Rubinisphaera italica: one gene and its partner. The protein of the gene in region 2 binds, or shares a complex with, the protein of the main gene of each other region. Links are inferred from orthologs where the notes say so. Each region holds a gene or a part of one and is shown on either strand. Other genes may lie near its edges.

Region 1 (3,290 bases), 900 kb from region 2 along the record:
GCGATCTGCTGGCGGGCATTGATGGCGTGCAGAAAATTTCGCAAGCCTTCAGCATAAAAACATCTATGCCGTTCTCGCCATTCGCGTTCACGATGCAGTCGACAAACGAAAGTTATCGCGCGATTGACCGTTGGAAAATGTGGAATTTGATTTCTATCACGAGGCATACTCCAGTCTGGAAGACGACGCTTCCAACAGCAACACGAGGTTAAAAAAAGATTCCAGTCGTAGGTTGGGTTACGCTTCGCTAACCCAACCTACAGATTGTCTCGGCTCAGTGAAGTTAGAAAATTATTCGTCAGCAGCCATCAAAGATGCAGCCAGTGAAAGCGAATATTCGCACAATTCGTTGTCCTGAAAATAAATCGGGATCTCACGTTTAGCGGCTTCGGGGCCATCACTGCCATGAATAAGGTTCATTTGACGTGAGGTGCCGTAATCTCCGCGGATGGTTCCCGGATTCGCTTCGCGTCCATTCGTACTGCCCATCATGGTACGCATGACAGAAATCGCATCCGGGCCTTCAACAACCAATGCAACAACTGGTGCAGAGGTGATAAATGATTCTAAGTGTGGGTAGAAAGGCTTCTCAACATGTTCCTCATAATGTTTTCGAGCCAGTTCAGGCGTCACTTGCAGCATCTTCAATCCTGCAATTTTGTAGCCCTTGTTCTCAATCCGGGATAGCAATGCTCCAATCAAACGACGTTGAATGGCATCGGGCTTGAAAAGAATTAAAGTCTGCTCTTGTGGCATGGCGGTGTGTCTTGAAGGTTAAAGGTAGAAGGTTGGTATATAGTCCTTGGAGTATCGACCCGTCAGGCTGGTACTGGCTCTGCCAGTGTATGAAACATTAGTACTTAGTGTCGATTTGCACTGGCCAAGCCAGTGGCACACAATTCGAGGGTTATTGGGCCAGAATACAAATCCCTAGACATTGACCCCAATCATCGATTGCATAAATTCATCAAACAGATAACGACTGTCGTGCGGACCAGCTGAGGCTTCGGGGTGATACTGTACTCCGAAGACCGGTTCGGTTTTGTGCCGGATTCCTGAAACGGTGTTGTCGTTTAGATTGATGTGAGTCACTTCAACGTTATCAGGCAGAGTCTTTTCGTTGATCGCAAAGCCATGATTCTGGCTAGTTACTTCGACTCGGCCGGTTTTCTTATTCATCACCGGCTGATTGGCTCCCCGGTGTCCGAATTTCAGTTTGTAAATCTCTCCGCCCATCGCCAATCCAAGAAGTTGTTGGCCAAGGCAGATTCCGAATATCGGCTTTTTACCGATCAAATCGCGAATTGTATTCACAGCATAGTCCAGAGGTCGGGGATCACCTGGGCCATTGGACAGGAAAACGCCATCTGGATTCCGTTCGAGTATCTCGGCGGCAGTCGAAGTGCCTGGCATCACTTCGACATCACATCCACAATCGACCAGGTGCCGAGGGATATTCCATTTCATGCCGTAATCAATCGCGACAACTTTCGGGCGTTTGCTGTTCGGAGGAAGTGTTGTCTGATTAGCGGGTGTTCGTGCCAGTTCTGAAAGCGCTTCCGACCAGCAGGTCGTTTCTTTGGCAGAAACCGCTTTCACATAATCCTGTCCGACCAAATCCGGCGATTGTTGAGCTTTGGCAACCAGAGAAGCATCATCCAGATCGACAGTAGAAATCACACCGGTCATCGCACCTTGAGTTCGCAGTCGACGAACCAGAGCGCGGGTGTCAACCCCCTGCATTCCAATCACACCATGTTCGGCCAGATAACTGGAGAGGGAATGCGTGGCTCGATAATTACTCGGCTTCTCGCAAACTTCTCGACAGATGAAGCCTTTGAGAGCCGTTCCACTGCTTTCAATGTCTTCAGGATTGACCCCATAATTCCCAATTTGCGGGTAGGTCATCACAATGATTTGGCCGCAATAGGATGGGTCGGTGATAATTTCCTGGTAGCCAGTCATGCTGGTGTTGAAAACGACTTCACCAAAGGATTCGCCCTCTGCTCCGAAGGCGGTTCCGGAAAAGACTGTACCATCTGCCAGAGCGAGTTTGACGGGTTGAGACATAAGTAGAAAAGTTCCTCTTTTGGGGATCAGGTTTCAAACCAAATTTATCAGAGACCAGCTGAAAAAAAAAGGAAGTTCGACACGATTCAATCGGTTTAGAACGTATTGAAGTGTGTGCATAAAAAAAGCCGTGAAGAATGAACTTCACGGCTTCATCAGATTGCTCAAGTCGGCTAGTCTTCACGAGAAATTGTGAAGTCTTCGAATCGCAAGTCGTTGCTGCTGTCGTTTTTCATGGCTGAGAAGAACTCAGAAATCAGACGATAGAAGTGAATCTTACGGATCGAGTAGAAGTTGTGCTTGCCATCACGGCGAGCTTCGATCAAGCCGGCAACTCGCATCAAAGCCAAGTGATGGCTGACAGCTGGCTGGCTCTGCTTGAGTCGATCGCAAAGTGCGGTCACATGCAATTCGCCAGAACTCTGCAGGTAAAATAGAATTCGCAGGCGGGTTTCGTCAGCCAGCAGTTTGAACGACTGAACCAGATCTTTTTCCAGTTGAACGTCGATCTCGGTTTCCATCGGTGTACGATCCGGGATGACACTGTTTTCGCGTGCAACACTCGTTTCACTAATTGGGGTAATCATCAGCTTTTCCTTCCTCGCTTCGTGTGACGAAGCTGTAATTTTTTAAAAGCACGCTGTTAACGAAATACTATTCTGAGCGTGCGAACATTTCCGAAATGGTTGGATAAGAAGTTTCAGTTACTTATCCTCGTAGTAACAAAGTTCTAAGTGATCGTATCGTCAATCAAGTGAATGTCAACTGGTCTTACCAGATAATTTTTCAAGATTTAAGGAAATTTACTAAGTGAACTTTCGTGAACTTTTGGTGAAGATGAATTCTTCAACAGGTAACACTGTGAAGACAATCATGAAGTGCGTCTTCCCTACTAATAATTTGGGTTAATGATGTTGTACCGCACAACTACGGAGTGCGGTACAGTTATTTGAGGCCCAAATCTTAGCCCTTAAAGGGCAGTAGCCGAAATTTCATGTGTTAGTTTTTGAAAAGTGTCTTCTCGTGGATTCGATTCGAAATTATCTCTCGGTATCGAAGATTGTCAATATCATCTTCAAGGGATCCCTGTATTTGACCCACATCCCTTATATAGCGTTTGATTGATAAGCAATTATTGGTCCAAACTTTAATTAGTTTCTGAGAAAGTTGACAATATCCATGAAATCAAGTGATTGCATAGAATCATTAACTCTCAATTG
Region 2 (4,856 bases):
GCGTGGAGCAGCAAATTATATCTCAAAATTTAACGTCCGAGATCATCTCTACAAAACAGTTGACTCGGTCGTACAAACGATTGGTCAAAGAAAACTGAAATCGAAACTGCTTGGATCAATTGTTGAGCTCAAACTTCGTTACTGCATTCATAATGACATCCGTTTGATTTCTCCCTTCATCGAAGAGTTGAAGTCGAATTTGTCTTCCCGTACAGAATTATCGACCACCACCATTACCCGGATACTCATCTCTGCTGAAGAGGCTCTGATGAATAGCATCGTACATGGAAATTTAGAGATCAGTTCTGAAATCCGAGAAACTTCGATGGCTGAATATCACGACATGATCGAGACACGTGCGCAAGATCCTCAATATCAAAATCGACGAGTTTCCCTGGAAATCAGTTTGAATCCAGTACGATTTCAACTCACGATTCAAGATCAGGGAATCGGGTTTGATCTTTCAAACATTAAAGATCCCCGTGATGAAAAATACATCAGCCGAGCGAGCGGTCGAGGGATGTTATTGATGCAAACTTTTATGGATTCCGTCGAATACAGCGATCACGGTCGTTGCATCTGCATGACCAAGATGATTCCGCAGAATATGCCAGAATCGGACCAGAAATTGAATGCATTGAACTTCTGCAAGCCCTGCTAAAAATTCAATCACTCGCAATTCGAAAACACAGCGACAAGCGAGTGAATCAACTCACTCGCTTGTCGCTTCATGCTTTCAAAATTTCGTTCGCTGATTCGCGCATCGATCGATTCTCATCGGTCAGTCACATCGAATCATTCATGTCATCCATCCAGTCCTGCAATGCTCGGACCTTCGGCGTTGGGTTAGAGGCAAAGGCTTCGAGAGCATCAATCACTGCCAGACATCCCGGCAAGGTCGTTACGCATGGCACACCATAAGCAACTGAGGCGGCTCGAATTCGACCTTCATCTGTTGATGGGCCGCGTTTACTGGGCGTGTTAAAGATAAAGGCGATTTCATCGTTTGCCATATAATCGAGCAAGTTCGGACGGCCTTCCTGAACCTTCCTAACAACATGCACTGGAATGTCAGCAGCCTGCAATGCAGATGCGGTTCCAGAAGTGGCCACGAGTTCGTAACCGAGTTTGCTCAAGCGACGAGCAGGCTCGATGATTCGGTCTTTAAACTGACCGGCCATACTGATAAAGATTTTTCCGCTTTCGGGAATGATTGAACCCGCAGCGATCTGACTTTTTGCAAAGGCTTCTGCAAAGGTTTCAGAAATCCCCATAACCTCGCCGGTCGATAACATTTCTGGGCCGAGAACAATATCGACACCTGGAAAGCGGGAGAATGGAAAGACAGATTCTTTGACAGAAGTATGTTTCGGAATCATCTCCGACGTAACCCCCTGCTCTTTTAGCGAGACACCCGCCATCACTTTTGCGGCGATGCGAGGCAATGAGATCCCCGTGGCCTTGGAAACGAACGGCGAAGTCCGACTGGCTCGTGGGTTCACTTCGAGCACATACACATCCATATTGCCATCCTGCTCTTTGACGGCATATTGAATGTTCATCAGGCCACGAACTTCGAGTTTATCTGCCAGGGCATAAGTCGCCTGACGAATTTCCTCAATGGTCTTCTCGGGAAGCGAATGCGGCGGGATGGCACAGGCGGAGTCACCCGAGTGGATTCCGGCTTCTTCAATATGCTCCATAATCCCGCCAACGATAGTCGTTTCTCCATCGGAAATCGCATCGACATCGACTTCGATCGCATCCTGTAAAAACTTATCAACGAGTACAGGTCGATCCGGAGACGCATTGACCGCCTCAGTCATATAACGAATCAGTTCAGATTCCTGATAGCAGATCTGCATCGCACGTCCGCCAAGCACATAACTGGGACGCACTAGCACGGGATAGCCGATTTGAGCGGCTGTCGACTGGGCTCCTTCGACATCACTGGCAATACCATTCGGCGGTTGCTTCAAGCCAATGGAGTTCAAGATCTCCTGGAATCGTTCACGGTCTTCAGCGGCATCGATACTGTCTGGCGTTGTCCCGATGATTGGCACTCCGGCTGCTTCTAGCCCCTTCGCGAGATTCAATGGAGTTTGACCACCGAACTGAACAATCACGCCATCTGGTTTGATGCGATCACAAATATTGAGGACATCTTCGAGGGTTAATGGCTCGAAGAAGAGAATGTCTGAAGTATCGTAGTCGGTCGAAACCGTTTCAGGATTCGAGTTGACCATGATGCTCTCGATGCCAAGATCTTTGAGAGCAAATGCCGCCTGACAACAACAGTAATCAAATTCGATCCCCTGCCCGATGCGGTTCGGACCACCACCTAGAATCATGATTCGCTGTGGCTTCTCAGGTTTTCGAGCCGGCGATTCATCTTCCTGCTCATAGCTCGAATAGTAATAGGGAGTGTAGGCTTCAAACTCAGCCGCACAGGTATCAACTTGTTTGAAGACCGGTTCAAGCCCCTGCTTTTTACGATAATCGCGAATCTGCAGTTCAGAAACATTCCACCAGCCCGCGAGTTGCTGATCGGAAAAACCTGCTTTCTTGGCTTTGACAAGAAGTTCCATAGGGCAGGACTGAACGCTGCTATACTTTTTCAATTCCAACTCAAGTTGAACGATTTCTTCGAGGTGCCGCAGGAACCAGAAATCGACTTGAGTCAGTCGATGCACTTCTTCGATCGACATGCCCGAGAGCAACGCATAGCGGATGTAGAAGACTCGATCTGAGTTCGGAATGGAAAGCTTGCTGCGGATCTCATCTTCTTCAGGGCGAAGTGAACTTTCCCATAAGTCTTTCTTCCCGCCACCGAGTCCAAAGTGACCGATTTCCAGGCCTCGTAGAGCTTTCTGGAATGATTCCTTGAAAGTTCGGCCAATCGCCATCGTTTCGCCGACGGATTTCATCTGAACTGTCAGAACAGAATCAGCGTCTGGGAATTTTTCGAATGTCCAGCGTGGGAATTTTGTCACCACATAATCGATTGTCGGCTCGAAACAGGCGAGTGTTTCGCGAGTGATATCGTTCGGAATTTCATCCAGAGTGAACCCAACTGCTAATTTGGCTGCGATTTTGGCAATCGGAAAACCCGTCGCTTTCGATGCCAGAGCACTTGAACGGCTGACACGTGGATTCATCTCAATAATAATCATTCGCCCGGTTTCGGGCTGAATCGCAAACTGGACATTGGATCCACCTGTCTCAACTCCAATTTCACGCATGCAGGCAATCGTGGCATCCCGCATCATCTGGTATTCTTTGTCAGATAGAGTTTGTGCAGGAGCGACAGTAATCGAGTCGCCTGTGTGGATGCCCATTGGATCAAAGTTCTCAATGGCGCAGATAATGACACAGTTGTCATTCTTATCCCGCATCACCTCCATCTCATACTCTTTCCAACCGAGAGCAGATTCATCAATCTGAACTTCTGTCACTGGAGAGAGCTTGAGTCCCTGACGAATTTTCTCTTCAAACTCCTGCCGGTTGTAGGCAATTCCACCACCAGAACCACCCAAGGTATAACTGGCGCGAATAATCAGAGGTAGGCCGATTTCTTCAAGCACTGCCAGTGCTTCGTCCATCGTGTGCACAATCTCCGAGCGAGGGACATCGAGACCGATACCAACCATCGCCTTTTTGAACTGTTCACGCTCTTCGGCTTTGGCAATGACCTTTGCATCGGCTCCGATCAATTCGACATTGTACTTTTCCAGAATCCCTCGATTGTAGAGATCCATAGCCGTGTTCAAGCCGGTTTGTCCACCTAATGTAGGCAAAATCGCATCCGGCTTTTCAATTTTGATAATCTCTTCCACATACTGCCAGGTAATCGGCTCGATGTATGTCCGATCTGCCGTATCGGGATCGGTCATAATTGTGGCAGGATTGGAATTCACGAGAACGACTTCATAGCCCAGTTCTCGAAGAGATTTACAGGCTTGTGTGCCGGAATAATCAAATTCGCAGGCTTGTCCAATGACAATTGGTCCTGATCCGATGATTAGAATTTTGTGCAGATCGTCGCGACGCGGCACGTTTCTCCTACCTTCCCTCTTGAAGTCTTAGTTGCGAACACATTCTCAGAATCGTGATCTGCAATCCCTCGCAGAATTCTCTGCTGTTCATCCAGATTGAGTCTATCTCTTATCGAAGCGCATGGAAACCACGTCAGATTAACAGTCCTATGCTCAGATGCAACCGAGAGAACCCGAAGTGAACACTTCCCTGGAAAGTTCGCACATCAAATCAAACAGCATTGATGAATGTGAGTACAAAATTTCTCATATGTGTTTACGATGACATTGCGTATCGCAATTTACTCTGTGAGCAATAATATTTTGTATAATACAAGCTCGAAGCCCGGGTGAGCGTGGTCAACGATTGATACATTCGCCTGTACGATTATTTCCCTAAATCGCTGCATTTGCTCAGGCAAAACGCGTAAAATTGATTTTGGAAATGCGCCAGCGGCACACAACCCGAATTTTATATTGGAACAATGAACTCCTGCAGTTTGCAGATTACTGTAGCGGCTTTTTCATGGTTTGAGCCCTATATTTCCAGTCAATCACCGTCTACACATTCATAGAAACGGCTATATGACCCAGCTCAACTGAACATGATCATGGTTTCAATTCCGTTTAAATTCTGAATTCGAAGAATTGAGATCGAATTGTTGGCTCATTTCCATAAAATGAACAAGTGCCAGTCAACTCATTTTATTCATAGGAGATCAAAACATGCCTGCTCAAACTTGTGCGCAATTGACCGCCAGCAAATGTGTCCCTTGCGAAGGGGGAGTCGATAAATTAACGGGCGAACAAGCCGAAGAACAA

The links.
Region 1: the proteins of carB (region 2) and carA are in contact, whole or in part, in a solved structure (PDB 1KEE), measured with the Escherichia coli proteins. The link is inferred for Rubinisphaera italica from one-to-one orthologs.

Annotation. Positions count from the first base shown.
Region 1 is NZ_SJPG01000001.1:3,350,516-3,353,805, reverse strand. Bases 1-2,794 are described here. They hold carA (glutamine-hydrolyzing carbamoyl-phosphate synthase small subunit), read right to left. Parts: upstream 2,071-2,794; coding sequence 931-2,070; downstream 1-930. Other genes in these bases: Pan54_RS12440 (ArsR/SmtB family transcription factor), read right to left, coding at 2,244-2,657; ndk (nucleoside-diphosphate kinase), read right to left, coding at 292-756; Pan54_RS12455 (TrmH family RNA methyltransferase), read right to left, coding at 1-167. UniProt on the Escherichia coli protein: Small subunit of the glutamine-dependent carbamoyl phosphate synthetase (CPSase).
Region 2 is NZ_SJPG01000001.1:2,449,828-2,454,683, reverse strand. What follows is about bases 586-4,448. They hold carB (carbamoyl-phosphate synthase large subunit), read right to left. Parts: upstream 4,056-4,448; coding sequence 786-4,055; downstream 586-785. Other genes in these bases: Pan54_RS09300 (ATP-binding response regulator), read left to right, coding at 586-661. Also shown: more of Pan54_RS09300, read left to right, coding at 1-585; Pan54_RS09290 (4a-hydroxytetrahydrobiopterin dehydratase), read left to right, coding at 4,761-4,856. UniProt on the Escherichia coli protein: Large subunit of the glutamine-dependent carbamoyl phosphate synthetase (CPSase).